Regions from separate parts of the Butyrivibrio proteoclasticus B316 genome, predicted to be linked through region 1. Evidence: predicted binding sites of a transcription regulator. Region 1 holds the regulator's gene; each other region holds the start of a gene.
The links. The regulator Rex, encoded in region 1, represses fermentation and respiration genes when NADH is low (regulators of the CRP and FNR family bind a similar motif). The targets are predictions, from matches to a motif close to ATTGTTAANTANTTAACAAT.
Positions count from the first base shown of each region.

Region 1 (5,680 bases):
ACGGGAAGGTATATCCCAGTACCAAAATAGGCTTGATAGCCCCTGCATCTCTTAGTTCAAAGGCTTCCTCAGCAGTAGCAACCGCATAGCCCCATATATAATCAACATTTTCAAGACTAAGCGCGATCCTGGTAGCACCATGCCCGTAGGCATCTGTCTTGACCACAGCCATGATCCTGGTTCCATCGGGAATATTTTTTCTCATGGATTCCAAATTGTACTTAATCGCATCAATATCAATTCTTGCATAAACTCTTGAATACTCTTCAAGCATTTCTAAAACCATCCTAATTTTATATTTCTCTAAGAATATCTTCCATTCCAATTATAATATCAGAAGCCACCATGGAATGCTTACCTTTTTCCAGTGCTCCCCTGTCACCTGCCAGTCCGTGAAGATAAACTCCAAGGCATGCAATTTCAAAGGCCGATCTGTCAAAAGCCATGAACGCGCCCAGGATGCCTGAAAGAACATCCCCGCTTCCCGCAGTTGCCATTCCATCGTTGCCGCTCATATTAATATATATCTTTTTCTCTTTGCTGTCAGCAATAACTGTCCTTGCATCCTTGCAAACCACAGTGCAATGAAGATTCTCTGCCAGATCTCTTGGATATTCAAGAATATGTTCCTTGCAATCTCTGACATCTCTGTCAAAGAGTCTTGCAAATTCTCCAAGATGAGGAGTTATTATAAGTTTCCTGCCGTTTTTGGCATAATTTGACATAAGCTCTCTAAGCTCATGGTGCGAAGCAACAAGATTAAGCGCATCCGCATCAACCACCAGATTTCCCTTATACCCGGAAAGTGTCTGTTTGGTAAGTTCGTAGCCACTTTGCATTGTTCCGATTCCCGGACCAAGAACAACTGCACTCGCCCAACCAAAGCACAATTCAAGCTTGTCATTAAAAGGCTCGAAATCCTCATAGGTAACAAGCATGGCTTCCGGTAAAAGAGCTTTGATAACTTCCGCGTTTTCACTGGCAGTAAAAATCCTGACCATACCGGCTCCAGCCTTCATGCATGAATTAGTAGCCAAAAGGCAGGCTCCGCTTATGTCCTTGGACCCGGCTATAATAAGGACTTTTCCATTAGTTCCCTTATTTCCATCAAGAGGTCTTTTAGGCAAAAGATCTGCTATATCTTCATCATAAAAAAAGGCCCCCGGCTCTTTTGACAAAAAGCTGTCATCAGTTATTCCCACATCTTCTACTATGAGTTTTCCCAAATACTCACAACCGGGATACAGGATATGTCCAAGCTTGATCTGATTAAATGTAACAGTAATATCTGCTTTGACAGCACTTCCACAGATCTTGCCATTATCAGCATTTATACCTGATGGAATATCAACACTTGTAACAAGAAGGTCAGATTTTCTCTCAGCCTTACAATCGTTTATGTATCTGACTGCTTCTGCAAAGTCACCTGAAACAGGTCGTGATAGCCCTATTCCAAATAATGCATCTACTATGATATCCCACTCAGAAGCACATTTGTTGTCTCTTATATTGGAAAAAGTGTCAGGAGTAGTTCCATATTTTTCCAATATCTTAAGCTGTTTCAGTAAGAGGTCGCTGCACTTAGTGTAATCTCCCACAAGGCATATATTTACATATATTCCTTTCTGTCTCAATAGTCTTGCAATGCAGGCCCCATCTCCACCATTATTGCCGACTCCGCAAATTACAAGTGCTCTTACTCTCCTGTCGATGTTCCTATCTCCAAGCCATTTTTCAATACTTTCTACAACTTTTAGGGAAGCTCTCTCCATTAAGACAATGCCGGGAACCCCAAAGAATTCGGATGTATTCCTGTCATATACTTTCATTTCCTGACTGTTTACCGCAAACTTCATATAGATCTCCTCCCTTAAAATACAGCTAAAGATTGCTCGTACTCATATTTGTCTGTAGGCCGCCTGCAAGCACATCTGACGTAATTCACATAACCGGCTCTGCAATAAAAGGGCTGCCTGTTAAAGCAGCCCGCAAATTATTCTACGTATTCTTCTCCGGATAAAGGTCTTCTAATCGGATGTCTCTTGTCCGGATCATATTTCATATCAAAAAGATCTACAACTTCAGGTCCGAAAATCTGATGCATATAAGAATAGAGATTATAATTCTCCATCTCTGATTCCTGAAGCCTGATAACATTCTTTTTAAGTTCTATTCTGGCCCTCTTGATCCATTCATCCAAAGCTTTGATATCTTCTGTGTTATCATGAAGTCTCTCATAGCAGACCTTCATGGTTTCCAACATCAGCTTATAGTCTATATCATATATCTGTTTGGATAGATCAAGGAGCTCATCCTGATGGCTGTCTAGCTTATCGTTACATTCGTTAATAAGTCTGGTGCGTTCTGAAATCTCTTTCTCGATGTTTGGGGCATTACCAAGCTTATTGGCTTTATCCCTTAGCGGCACAATTTCTCCAAGAAGCTTTTTCTTAAGCTTCTTGATATCCTTGGTCTGGCTCCTGAGTTTGCCGTCCTTCTCAACCAGAGAATTAAGCTCATCAGCGAGGCTCTCTATTTCAGGTGTCATTTCAGTCTGCGTAAACAATTGATGCCATTTATTATCCAGCGTCAGTATAGGAATACTCTTTCCTTGTAGCGCAGACATATAAACTTCATCGTCTCTTGCCATCAGATTATCTCACAATCATCAGTTTATGTGTTTTCATACCTGTTTATATTATACGATAATTTCATCAAACTGTCAGATAAATGTACATTTTCTACCTGTATATTGTTAGGAACTTCCAGGTCTACATGCGCAAAGTTCCATATAGCCTTGATTCCGCACTCAGCAAGTTTGTGTGCCATCGGAACAGCCTGATCCTTGGGAATAGTAAGAACTGCTATCTCAATCTGATTCTTCCTGACAAAATCTTCCATCTCATCTACAGGGCGCACTTCAACATCTCTGATCTTGGTTCCATAAAGTTCAGGATTGCAGTCAAAAGCTCCCTTAAATACAAATCCTCTTCTGGTAAAATTAGTATATCCGGCAATAGCCTTGCCAAGATGTCCTGCACCGATAATTACAAGGCTGTGCTGCTTGTCAATTCCAAGTATCTTACTGATTTCATCATACAGGTAATTGACATTATATCCGTATCCCTGCTGACCAAATCCGCCAAAATTATTAAAATCCTGTCTGATCTGAGAAGCTGTCACCTTCATAATATCTGAGAGTTCCTGAGAAGAAATTCTCTCAACACCCTTTTCCTTAAGGTCCCCCAAATATCTAAAATAGCGAGGAAGTCTCCCTATTACTGCCTGAGAAATCTCTTTATCTGCCATCAAAAGCTCCAATCTTGCGCATCATTAACGCTTTATAATAATTTTTTTCATTTCTAATTGTTAATAAATTCTCAATTATAATTATATCCATCCGTTAAATAAATGTCAATTGAATTACAGCCCATGGACATGCCATTTTTAGGCTATCCAAGGGCTGTTTGAAACGCTTTTGAAGCAGTAAAACTTAAGGCTTAAAGAAACTAATTGTTTCTGTCATATCCTCTGCAAGTTTTTGAAGCTTATTAGCAGATTCTGTGATCAGTGAGAATGTTGCATTAAGTTCCTGCATTGAAGCATTTGTCTCTTCCGTTGAAGCTGCATTTTCTTCTGAAATAGCAGAAAGATCAGAAATAATCTCTACAAGTTTATCCTTGGCAGTGTTAAGGTTTTCAACATAACCGGCAATGCTGTCTGTACTGCTTGATACATTATCAACATTATCAGCCATGCTGCGCATATTGGTCTGAGTATCGTCAAGCTGCTGGGACTGTTGATCAAAGCTGGAATTAAGCCTCTGCATTACTTCAACTGATGCTTCAGAATCCGCCAGGAGTTGTTCTACAATTTTCTTGATTTCTTCTGCGCTGTTACTACTCTGAACAGCAAGCTGTCCTATTTCTGTTGCAACAACCGCAAATCCCTTTCCGGCATCTCCGGCTCTTGCAGCCTCTATGCTGGCATTAAGTGATAAAAGATTTGTCTGTGACGCAATTTCAGTAATAGCCTGTGAAAATTTAGAAATCTCTTTGGCTGATTCATTCGTCGAATTAATGGTATCTCCAATATCACGAACAGACGCCTGAACATCTTTACTTTGCTCTATCAGTTTATCAAGAGCTTCCATAGCTGCTTCACAGGAAGTTTTCATTTCTCCTGCAAAAGAATTGAGCTGCTTGACATTATCTGCCACTTCATCAATATCTCTTCCAATATCCTGTGTATTACCGGCTGCTGTTTCAACGCTTTCCGCCTGGTTAACAGCTCCTCTGGAAATCTCATCGACTGCCTCACTGACCTGACTTGATGCTGACGAAGCCTGCGATGCAGAGTCAAAAAGCTCCGCTCCTGAAGCCTTAAGGTCATTAGACATTCTCATAGTATCTCTGATCACAGAACCAAGTTTATCCATAAGTGTCTTAGCTCCATCAGCCAGGAGACCAATTTCGTCATTACGCTTAAGATATGATTCATCTATATTCAGTTTAAGCTCTCCTTGCGCCAGTAATCCATATTCATCTGCTATAGCTCTCATCTTGACAGATACAGTATTAGCAATGACGATTCCGATAACAGAAAGAATAACAGCAAGGATTACAGAAATCACAGCCATCGTTGCAATGACAGCTGAAATTTTTCCAATAACATCATCTCTTCCTCTGCCTGCAAAAACCATTCCCGCGACTGTCCCATCATCCTGTAAAAGAGGACAATAATAGCAATAATACTTTTGAGAAGCTCCGGCAGGGGATGCATTTGGAGTATACATTTCGTTCTTTTGGTTAAGCACCTGATTGATAACGCCGTCAGATGCATTGAAGCCTACTATCCTTTTGCCATCTTCAACAATAGTGGTAAGAACTCTTTCTTTTCCATAGAAAACAGAATACTCAAGTCCTGTATAATCCTTTAGCTCATCGATTATCTCTTCATATTCATCATGAACTTCTACGTCGCCTTTGGTAAGAACTTCATTGTCGTATGCCCAATCTCCATCCCAGACATAAGTCATTTCACTTTGAAGCTGCTCTGCAGCAACCCTGAGTTCTTCGCGAACCATATCATTATAGGTGTTAGTGATGTTAATCCCACTTATGACAGTTAACACTACTGCAATGCCTATAATAGCTGCAACTGCCGCAAAAATGAGCTTTTGAACTAATTTACCATTATATGCCTTAGGCTTCATATTCATCCCTCCTGGAAAGCACAATGTCGAGATAATAAAAAAACATATACAAATTATCGTATATTATTATACAAAAAAATCCCCGTGCATTTCTGCACAGGGACTTTCTTTTTTATTAATTTTTGATTAATTATCTTTACTTAACAAGAAGTCCATTTTCATCAAATGTATATTTCTTGAAGTAATAAGTGATTGTACAATTCTTGACCATATGACCTTCATTATCAAAGTAGCGGGTGCCATCTTCAAACGTTACAAGAATATTCTTTAACATTACGCCTCTTGCGTCAACGTAGTAATTGTAGTCACCGTCACTTACTATAGTCTTGTACTGAAGGCATCCATCTTCTCCAAGATAATATGTCTTGGCGTACTGTGTTACAAACTGAGATATTACCATACGTCCATCGCCATCAAAGTAGTACTTATTATCGTCTACAGTTGCGAAATTATTATGCATTATCT
Region 1 covers NC_014387.1:1,495,457-1,501,136, reverse strand. Annotated here, with positions in the region: gene alr (alanine racemase) at 1-286, opposite strand, end outside; gene BPR_RS06145 (bifunctional ADP-dependent NAD(P)H-hydrate dehydratase/NAD(P)H-hydrate epimerase) at 294-1,856, opposite strand; gene BPR_RS06140 (hypothetical protein) at 1,994-2,650, opposite strand; gene BPR_RS06135 (redox-sensing transcriptional repressor Rex) at 2,674-3,309, opposite strand; gene BPR_RS06130 (methyl-accepting chemotaxis protein) at 3,494-5,215, opposite strand; gene BPR_RS06125 (rhamnogalacturonan lyase family protein) at 5,352-5,680, opposite strand, start outside.

Region 2 (5,680 bases), 1.3 Mb from region 1:
AAGCAGGCCATGCCCCCTTACTCTGAGGAAGGGATATTCTTCCTTCTATGTAGCCATAGGTACTGTTAAAGAGCTCTTTAGTCGCTGTTGTTGTACGGATTCTTGCAGAAGTGTAGTTCTTTCTGCTCTCAGATGCGTAATTATATCCGTTTTCTTCATAGGAAGCAGTAATACGAAGAAGTCCGTCAGGATTTCCGTCTCCGTCAAGGTCCTCGTTTACAGAGATATTTTTGGCATCACTTGTGTAGCATTCAAGCTCGTTGTTACCCCAGCCGTAATTGCCGCAGTCAGTAGTTCCGTCGCCCAGCTGATATCCCCAGTTATCAAGGTTAAGACCTGTATTGCCATCTACATTTGATGAGCCATAGTTGCCATCAAATTCATCTGCCCAGATGAGGTCATAGCCTTCCTTGTATGCACCTGGGTCTGCATAGTCATAAAGGTCGTTATCATCAGCTGCAAAGTCATATTCAAGACCTTTTGAGCCGTTGGCAGTACCGCCTGATAATGTTATGTAATTGCCGCCTGAATCACAGATTCTGAGGTTTTCGATTGTAAGATCACCTGATAGATTTGCAGGCTCTCCCTGCATCTGTCCAAGAGCAATATAAAGAGTGTTGTTTGAAAGCTCGTTCATTGTTGCAGTAGCTGAATATTCATAAGTCTTTCCGGCTTTAAGATCGATAAATTCATAAACCTGTCCGGAATCATCAAGCTTAATAAGAGCTTTTTTGTCGATTGAAGATGTGAGATCAGCGGATAAAGTGTAGGTTTCTCCTACAGATAGTCCAAGGTTTTTGATGATATACTGAAGTCCCCACTCGCCATTCCAGCCATAGCTGCCTGCAGTGATAAGGGCTTTTGTACCTGTTTCTTTGATAGTTGCATTTACTCCTGCCCAGTCACTTCCAACGTACAGTTCACTTTCGGCATCAGCAAGGCTGATAGCGCCTTCTTTAAGCTGTACCTGCTCATTTTCGTTATTATCGTCTGGGGTCTCGTTACCATCACCGCTTCCAGGGGTATCAGGTGTTTCTGTGCCTGGAGTGTCGGGACCAGGGTTTTCGGGAGTAGGTGTTTCGGGATCCGGATATTCCGGATTTGGTTCTTCTGACGGTTCACCAATAGTAACAGTTGCAGTAACTGCACCTGTGAGTTCGTCACCAACCTGGCCCTGAAGCTCGATCAGATAGACTCCGTCCGCATACTCGTCGGGATACCAATGATATCCAAGTTCCTGATCGGTATAGACTTTTTCATAACCGTTAGATGCGCAGGAGATAGTAACAGTGTACTTATCATAACCTGCTGCGCCCCAGACAAAACCAATTCCCTGATTTTCGTCGTAAGCGGCTACCTGCCCAAAAGGGAGAGAGAGGCTTTCGTTGACAGGTCCCATGGCTGCCATAACCTGCAGACTTGTTGCCGAGACAGACGACAACGAGAGGGCAAATGCCACTGCTATGGCAAGACGCCCCTTCAAATTTCTCTTTTTCATACCTAAATACCTCCTTTAAATTTAGGAATACTCCACAATACAAATCTAGTTTAAAGGAGGCAATAGACGAATTTTAGTTCACATATTTTAGTTAAGTTTCTTTTTTACAGGGGTGATACAGGAGAAGATCAAAAAAGTGCAGATGCTATATAAACTGCCGCAGGACCGATGTATGACTCCCGGCCTGCGATAGCAGAATAGATCAGTCTGTTATTATCATAAGCAGGATCATAAGACTTGCATGCATCTATCAGTTTGTCACGGATAAATCGGTCTTTAAAAAGACTTCCTGCAAGTACGATCCTGTCAGGGACTATGATAGTGCATGCATTTACTATGCTTCCGGCAAAGTAATCCATGATCTGATCAAGGCGCTTTTGGGAACTGATATCAGCTTTTTTATAACAGGCGCCAAAGTCCTCCGAACGGAAATCTGATATTTTCAAAATATCTGCAAGGTAAGATGAAGAAACATAAGATTTAAGGCACCCCTTCCTTCCACAGCTGCAGAGAGGACCGTCTTTTTCTACTATAAAATGACCGAGCTCTGCTGTTTTGCCGTGTCTTCCTTCATAGACAATAGAGTCTACGACGATAGTACTTTCAAGCTCAGGGCCCCATTTTATAACAAGAAGGCTATCGTACTGTTTACCTGCGCCAAACAGTATTTCTGCTGTGGCAAAAGCATTTACGCTGTTGGAAACCAGAATAGGAACATTCAGATGGAGCTCATCAGACAGAATGTCCTTGACCGGGACAGGCTGATCCCAGAGACCATAGGAATTCTGCGCTGTGCCGCTTTTCTTGTCTATGATTCCAGGCGTACTTACGCTTATGCAGCTGAGTTTTTTTCTGCAGGCTGATGAAAGGCTCTGGAAAAGTCCGAGAGTTTCCTGACAGATATCATGTAAAAAAAGCTGTGGCTTTAATTTACTCTGGGTTTTAAATTCTCTGATACTGGGATTATTGTGTGAATCAGTGACGAGCTCACCATTGAGATTACATATGGCGATTGTGGTTTTTTGCGTATCTATGTTGATCGCACAGATTATCTTTTTGTCATGGTCTATATCAAGAAGAACTTTTTTTCGCCCCTTAAGTCCAGTGCTTTCGGAAACAGAACCTAGTTCTGTTAAGATGTTTTCGTCAATCAGTTTAGTTGTTATCTGTGTGACTGAAGCTGCTGTAAGATGCGTCAGATCAGCGATATCCTTGCGAGACATAGGACCGTTTTCGTTTATGCATTTTAGAATAAGCGAACGGTTTTCTTTTTTGACGAGCTCGAGATTAATACCATTTTTTTTCATACCTTCCCCCCGAATATATAGCGTTGTGGCATTGCCGGTGTAACCTCTCCCCAAAGATAAAACGGCAATTAATTAAAAGCTATAACCAAACGAATTATAGCATGGCTACATGGCAGAAGTAAAAATTAAATTTACCTAAAGATGTACAAAGGCATTGAAATAAATAATGGCGAGTGTTAAAATTTTGTCATATGGCGAGTTCGTTGGACTAATAACGCAAAATGGAGGTTTTATAATATGAGTAAGAACTTTGACGATATCCTGGCCAAGCTCAAGACTGCTGATACCAAGAAGATGTCAGTAGCTGTAGCTCAGGATACACACGTACTTGAGGCAGTTAAGGTTGCCAAGGAGAGAGGAATCGTTGATTCTATCCTTGTTGGTGACAAGGAGCAGATCGAGGAGAAGGCTAAAGAGGTTGGAATGGACCTTGCTGATTACGAGATCATTGATGTTAAGGATACTATCGAGGCTGCACGTACAGCAGTTTCACTTGTACATGATGGCAAGGCTGATATCTACATGAAGGGTGCTCTTGAATCCAAAGATTTCCTTAAGAGCGTTCTTGATAAAGAGGTTGGACTTCGTACAGGTCGTCCGCTTTCACACGTTTGTGTATTTGAGATTCCTGGCATTGATCGTCTCTTATTCCTTACAGACGTTGCTTTCATGCCATACCCAACACTTGAGGACAAGAAAGTTATTATTGAATATACAGTAGAAGTAGCAAGAGCTTGTGGCGTTGAGTGCCCTAAGGTAGCTCCTCTTGCTGCAGTAGAAGTTGTTAACCCTAAGATGCCTGTTACTGTTGAGGCAGCAGAGCTTACAAGAATGTGTGAAGAGGGCGAGATCAAGAATTGTATCGTTGACGGACCTCTTTCCATGGACCTTGCAATTGATCCTGAGGCAGCCAAGCATAAGGCAGGCGCTCTTGATCGTAAGATCGTTGGTGATGCAGATATTCTTCTGTTCCCTGACATCCACGCAGGAAATCTTACATACAAGACAATCGTAAGACTTGCTACAGTCAAGAATGGTAACATACTTACAGGAACCAAGGCACCGGTTATTCTGACATCAAGATCAGACTCAGTTGAGGTTAAGGTTAATTCTATCGCTCTTGCAGCAGTTGTTGCAGAGGACAAGAAGAAGGGAATTCTGTAATTAGGAAAAGGAGATTAGTCATGATAAAGAGTTTGATCATTAATCCAGGTTCTACATCTACAAAGGTTGGTATCTTCGAGGACGAGACTCTTGTTAAAGAGGAAACTTTAAGACACAGTACAGAGGAGATAGAATCCTATGCATCAATCATTGATCAGAAGGATTTCCGCAAGAACATCATTCTTGATTTCCTCAAAAAAGAGAACATCGACATTAAGTCTTTTAACGTAATCGTAGGAAGAGGCGGCCTTCTTCGTCCTATTCCAGGTGGCACTTACGAGTGTACAGACGCACTTCTTGAAGATCTTAGAAAAGGCGTTCAGGGACAGCATGCATCTAACCTTGGTGGTATTCTTGCAAGAGAGATCGGTGATGAGATCGGAGTTCCTTCATACATCGTAGATCCTGTAGTAGTTGATGAGATGGAGCCGGTAGCTCGTATTTCAGGTGTTCCTGAGATTGAGAGAGTTTCAATTGACCACCCTCTTAACCAGAAGGCAGTTGCCCGCAGATATGCCAAGGAAATCGGCAAAAAATATGACGAGATCAGCGTGATCGTTGTTCATATGGGCGGTGGTACTTCAACAGGTGTTCACAAGAACGGCAAGATGGTTGATGTATATGCAGCACTTAATGGTGACGGCGCATTCTCACCGGAGAGAGCAAATGGTATTCCTGCCAAGGCTCTTGTTGATATGTGCTTCTCAGGCAAGTACACATATGATGAGATGAAAAAGAAGATTGTTGGTTATGGCGGACTTAATGCATACCTTGGAACCAACGATATGAGAGAAGTAAACAAGATGTGTGATGAGGGCAACGAGAAGGCTATCCTTGTTCGTGACGCTTTCATTTACCAGATCTGCAAGAATATAGGCGCTTGCGCTACAGTTCTTAAGGGTAAGGTTGATCAGATCATCCTTACAGGTGGTATTGCTTACGGTCAGGTTATTACAGACGCTATCAAGGAGCGTGTTGACTGGATATGCCCTGTTACTGTTTATCCTGGAGAAGATGAGCTTCTTGCTCTTGCTCAGGGAGCTATCCGCGTACTTAACGGTGAAGAGAAGGCTCAGCAGTACTAATTCATAACAGAATAAAAATCACAAAACCCTCGATTTCATGTTAGCTGAAATCGGGGGTTTTGATATGGTTGAATAGTTGGCGTAAATCTGCTACAATGTGCAATGGACTTTTGCAATTATATGGGGATTACTATGCCCTTTTCAGCATATAATAACAGGCCAAATCCTTATGCATTGGGAGAATTATTATGAGTATTATTGACAAGATTATAGGAACACACAGTGAGAGAGAACTTAAGCGCATCCGCAGTACTGTTGATGCTATTGAGGCTATGCAGCCACAGATGCATGCACTTTCAGATGAGGAGCTTCGCGGCAAGACCGAGGAGTTCAAGAAGAGGCTTGCAGATGGCCAGACCCTCGATGATATCATGCCTGAGGCATATGCAGTAGTTCGTGAGGCAGGTAAGAGAGTTCTTGGAATGGAACACTTCAGAGTACAGCTTATTGGTGGTGTTATTCTTCATCAGGGACGAATTGCGGAGATGAGAACCGGTGAAGGTAAGACTCTTGTAGCTACACTTCCTTCCTATCTTGATGCTCTTGCTGGCAAGGGTGTTCATGTAGTAACAGTTAACGATTACCTTGCTAAGCGTGATGCTGAGTGGATGGGTAAGATTCATGAG
Region 2 covers NC_014387.1:2,836,133-2,841,812, reverse strand. Annotated here, with positions in the region: gene BPR_RS11760 (glycoside hydrolase family 16 protein) at 1-1,498, opposite strand, end outside; gene BPR_RS11755 (ROK family transcriptional regulator) at 1,627-2,805, opposite strand; gene ptb (phosphate butyryltransferase) at 3,043-3,969, shown strand; gene buk (butyrate kinase) at 3,990-5,054, shown strand; gene secA (preprotein translocase subunit SecA) at 5,243-5,680, shown strand, end outside.
Region 2: a site for Rex is predicted at 2,978-2,997, ahead of ptb (phosphate butyryltransferase). Genes of this name have one in related genera too.

Region 3 (5,680 bases), 180 kb from region 1:
GGCAGCTGAATACGGTATTGCTGCTCACTGGAAATATAAGGAAACATCAGATGGCAAGAAGGCAGAGAATGGTGAAGAAGAGAAGCTTACCTGGCTGCGTCAGATCCTTGAATGGCAACAGGATATGTCTGACAATCAGGAATTCATGAATCTTCTTAAGAGTGATCTTAACCTGTTTTCAGATGATGTTTATTGCTTTACACCTACAGGAGAAGTCAAAAACCTTCCTGCAGGCTCTACACCTATTGATTTTGCATATAGTGTTCACAGTGCTGTCGGCAACAAGATGATTGGCGCTAAAGTTAACGGCAAACTTGTTCCTATAGATTACAAGATCCAGAATGGTGACAGAATAGAGATTGTTACCAGCCAGAATTCCAGAGGACCAAGTAGAGACTGGCTGTCTATTGCCAAGGCTACTTCTACCAAGAACAAGATCAATCAATGGTTCAGACATGAGCTTAAGGAAGAGAATATTGCCAGAGGTAGAGAGCAGCTTATTGAATACTGTAAGAGTAAGGGCATAGATCTTTTTGCAATTACCAAACCTGAATATCAGGATATCATTACGAGAAAATATGGTTTCCATGACTGGGAAGCAATTCTTGCAGCTGTAGGTCACGGGGGACTTCGTGAAGGCCAGATCATCAACAAGATGCTGGAACTTGGCGACAAGGAGCATAAGAGGAATATTACTGATGAAGAGGTTCTTGCTGCTGTAGCTGAATCCAATGTTACTCCTCAGGTTTCAAGCTCTGATAATGCCATTATTGTTAAGGGAGTTCACGATGTTGCAGTCAGATTCTCTAAATGCTGCAATCCTGTTCCGGGAGATGATATTTGCGGCTTTGTTACACGTGGCAGAGGAGTTTCTATTCATAGAAAAGACTGTGTCAATGTGATCAAGATGCAGGAAGAGGATAGAACAAGACTCATCGAGGCTAAGTGGCAGTCCGATACCTCAGGTCCTGGCGGTAAATACGCTGCGACCATTAAGATTTTTGCCAATAACAGAAGCGGACTTCTTGCAGATATTTCCAGAACTTTGTCTGAGAAAGATATTGATATTATTTCTATGAATACCAGAACAAGCAAGCAGGGACTTGCTACAATGGAAACTTCTTTCCAGGTATCTTCAAGAGACCAGCTCCGCGAGATTGTTGATAAGATCAGACAGATAGATAGTGTTATTGACATAGAGAGAACTACAGGGTAATAGCTGTAGTTTTTCTTTTATTTGATTGAATATTATTGGAACAGATATTGGAAAGGGGTATAACTTATATGGCTGACAAGAATATACAGATTGCCTGCATGACTCTTGGTATGGTCGGAACAAACTGTTTTTTTGTGTTTGATGAAGCTAAAACTGATGACAATGGCAAGAAGCACGGTGTATTATTTGACCCTGCGGATCAGGGACGCAGAATATATGATACCTTGACGGAGAAGGGCTTTGTTATTGACCTTATCCTTCTTACGCACGGTCATTTTGATCATATAGGTGGCGCAAATGAGCTAATAGAGTTAAGCGGAGCCAAACTCGGCTGTCATGAGAAAGAACAGGCCTTATGCCAGGATGCATATTTGAATCTGTCTAATGATTATGGAATGCATCTTAAGGTTAAACCGGATATCACTTATAAAGATGGTGATATTATAGAGGCTGCAGGATTAACTTTTAAGGTATTGTTTACTCCTGGCCATACATCAGGCGGATGTTGTTATTACTGCGAGGAAGGCAAGTTTGTTATTGCGGGGGATACCCTCTTTGAAGAGTCGGTAGGAAGAACTGATTTCCCCACAAGTTCTACAAGTGAGCTTCTTCGTTCAATTAATGATAAACTATTTACTTTGCCGGATGACACGATTGTTTATCCCGGACATGGCGAGACAACATCTATAGGCCATGAAAAAGAGTACAATCCATTTGTTCTTGGATGGTAAAAATATTAGAAATAAAGGTATATAAAGTGATTAGAGTAAATTTAAATATTGATAAGTACCAGTACGACATCCATTCTCTTTTTAAAGCTTTTTATGGGAATGAGGATGTCAAAGTTATAGTCTCCGGAAGTTCTAATGATGAAGGAGACTATTTTGCCCTCGTAAATATACTGACAGAGGAAGAAAGTCCTGATTTGGTAAGAGGAAAGGTTGTTGTTTCTGCGGGGCTTAATTCAAAAGAGATTGTTCCTGTTCAAAAGGAAGTTGCATACATCGATCATCTTACTGTCAGTAAAAATGAAAACGCTTCTACAAGTGGAGATGCTTATACAGTAGACACAAGCAAAAATGCTGTTAAAAAGGCAATTTATCTGGCACTTAGAGAAGTAACCAAAAGAGATCTTCCATGGGGAAACCTTACCGGTATCAGACCAACCAGAATTGCCATGAACCTTATAGACAATGGCAAAAGCGATGAAGAAATCTTTGAGTACATGAAAAATACTTATTTTGTCAGCGATGAGAAGATAAGACTAAGCATTTCCATAGCCAGAAGAGAAAAAGAAGTATTAAAAGAAATAGATTATGAAAACGGCTACAGCCTTTATATAGGAATACCGTTTTGCCCAACAACCTGTCTTTACTGCTCATTTACTTCCTATCCGATTGGAGCTTACAGCAAGATAGTTGACGATTATATTTCCTGCCTTGAAAAAGAGATTGATTATGTTGCTGAAAATTTTGAGGGAAAGACGCTTGATACTATTTATATAGGTGGCGGAACCCCTACAACTCTTGAGCCTCATCAGCTCGAAAGACTTATAGGATACCTACAGGATAAACTGGATACATCTCATGTCAAAGAGTTTACGGTTGAATCAGGAAGACCTGACTCTATTACAAGAGAGAAATTAAAGACCATGAAGAAAATGGGAGTAACAAGAATATCTGTAAATCCCCAGACGATGAGAGATGAGACGCTTCGTCTGATTGGCAGGAGACATACGGTAGCTCAGCTGATTGACTCTTTTCATATGGCCAGAGAAGAGGGCTTTGATAACATCAATATGGATATTATCCTGGGACTTCCGGGAGAAACCGCTGAAGATGTTGCTTATACAATGAGTGAGATCAAAAAACTTGATCCGGATGATCTAACAGTTCATTCACTTGCCATAAAAAGAGGATCTCGTCTTGCAGAAGTTCTTCATGAAAAAGAACTTAAGGGAGAACTGAAGGTTCCAATTCTGGAATCTATAAATAATACTGAAGAGATGATGAATATAGCTTCAAGGGGAGCTGCAGAGTTGTCTTTAGAACCTTATTATCTCTACAGACAAAAGAATATCAGTGGAAACTTTGAAAATACAGGTTATGCCAGAAAAGGTAAAGCCGGAATATACAATATTCTCATCAATGAAGAAGTACAATCAATTGTTGCACTTGGCGCCGGCACTGTGACCAAGCGTGTTTATGGCAATGGACGAATAGAACGATGCGACAATGTCAAGGACATAAAAATGTATATGGAAAATATACAGGAAATGATAGACAGAAAAAATATTTTGTTTAAATGATGCATTTATGTAACTTTTAAACAAAAATAAGGTTTAAAATTTCTATAAAAGCTACGATACAACGATAATTGTTTGATAATTGCTTAAAATATATAAAAAAGATTAAATAAATGGAAACCAAATATAAAATATTCAGTACCCCACATTGCATATTTTAAGACTTCTATCATTGTTTTATATTGTGCAACATGCTATAATATTGTCAAAAATATGACGATATTGCTAGGAGTATGAGAAAAGGCAATATCACAAGGAGGTTTATATGCTATTCCAACTTTATAGCGATCATGCTGCGATGCAGTTAATCGGATGGGTGTTGGTATTCTGCGGACTTATTCTCATGAATGAGATTGGCCGTAGAACAAAGTTAGGTGGAATGATAGTTTTCGTTGTTATTCCATGTATTCTTACTGTTTACTTTATTTTGGCACATGTTGGTATGTTTGGAGGTGCACAGAATCCTACTGTTGCATTCATGGACGGATGGTTCCATTACTTCAAACTTTATGCTGCTGATATCGGCTGCGTAGGCTTCATGATGATCAAGTACAAATGGGGCATTGGTAAAGAGAAATGGTTTGCCTGGTTCCCATGGTTCATCGTTGCTGCCAATATCATGATTGCTAATGTATCTGATATGGAGTCAGCACTTGCTGCTTACTCAATCACAGGCAACCTTACTGGTGCTTGGTGGGCTTCTAACGAAGGCGTATTTATCTATGGCGGATGGTGGAACGTTGTTAACGCTATCGCAGGTCTTATCAATATTTTCTGTATGACAGGCTGCGTTCACCTCTACACATCAAAAGACAAGAACAAGTCAGATATGCTCTGGCCTGATATGACAATCTGGTTCATCATTGCATATGATGTTTGGAACTTTGAGTACACATATCTCAACCTTCCTACACACTCATGGTATTGCGGTGTTGCACTCTTACTTGCTCCTACATTTGCTAATGCATTCTGGAACAAGGGAGCTTGGATCCAGAACCGTGCTAATACACTTGCAATCTGGTGTATGTGGGCTCAGGTTGTTCCTGCATTCCAGCTTAGTTCTAAGTTTGCAGCAGCTCTTCCTTCAGTTTACGGCGGAGCAACTGCTAATGGAATTACTACAATGGACCTTTACGAGAAGGCTATTGCACTTTATAATGCAGGTAATGGTAAGACAGCAGAAGCTGGCCAGATCATCGAGAGCATGGGTATCACAGCTGATCCTAGAATGCAGGGATTCGTTGCAATTCTCGCAATTGTTATTAACGTAATCTGCATCACAGAGATCATCAAGAGATCAGTTAAGCTTGGTAAGAACCCTTATGCTAACGAAGTATTTGGTGATACCAAAGATTTCAAATTAGCTATGGAGCGTGCAGAGTAATAATGGATAATGTTAGAGTCATCGAAGTAAAAAGAAGTATTTTTGAGAGTAATGATAAGGATGCGGATAAGCTCAGGCAAGAGCTTAAGGAGTCAAAGACTTTTCTTTTAAACCTTATGTCTTCTCCCGGATCAGGCAAGACTACAACCCTTACACGTACTATTGAACTTCTTAAGGACAAGTACAGAATAGGTGTTATGGAAGCAGATATTGATTCAGATGTTGATGCCAAGACAATAGCAGCAACAGGAGTCAAGGCAATACAGCTACACACAGGCGGTATGTGCCATCTCGATGCTGATATGACACGTCAGGGAATCAAAGAGCTTGATACAAGTGATGTAGACTTTGCGATTCTTGAAAATGTTGGTAATCTGGTATGTCCTGCTGAATTTGATACAGGAAGTACCAAGAATGCGATGATTCTTTCTGTTCCTGAAGGACATGATAAGCCACTTAAATATCCGCTTATGTTTTCTATTTGCGATGTAGTGCTTATCAATAAAATTGATGTAATGCCTTACTTTGACTTTGACCTTGAGAAATGCAAGGAGAATATTCTTTTCCGTAATCCTAATGCCAAGATCATTCCTATCTGCGCTAAGACAGGAGAGGGCATGCAGGAGTGGGCTGATTGGCTGTCAGCGAATATAGAAGAAGCTATTAAGTAAGCTTTATATCATTGTGGCAAATTACGGGCTGTGCGCAGGCAGGGACTATTATAATCTTTGTTTGACGCACAGCTTTTTTGACAAAATAAAATATTATTAGGAAA
Region 3 covers NC_014387.1:1,676,475-1,682,154, forward strand. Annotated here, with positions in the region: gene BPR_RS06855 (RelA/SpoT family protein) at 1-1,216, shown strand, start outside; gene BPR_RS06860 (MBL fold metallo-hydrolase) at 1,285-1,947, shown strand; gene hemZ (coproporphyrinogen dehydrogenase HemZ) at 1,941-3,524, shown strand; gene BPR_RS06870 (DUF5692 family protein) at 3,787-4,905, shown strand; gene hypB (hydrogenase nickel incorporation protein HypB) at 4,908-5,576, shown strand.
Region 3: a site for Rex is predicted at 3,723-3,742, ahead of BPR_RS06870 (DUF5692 family protein). Genes of this name have one in related genera too.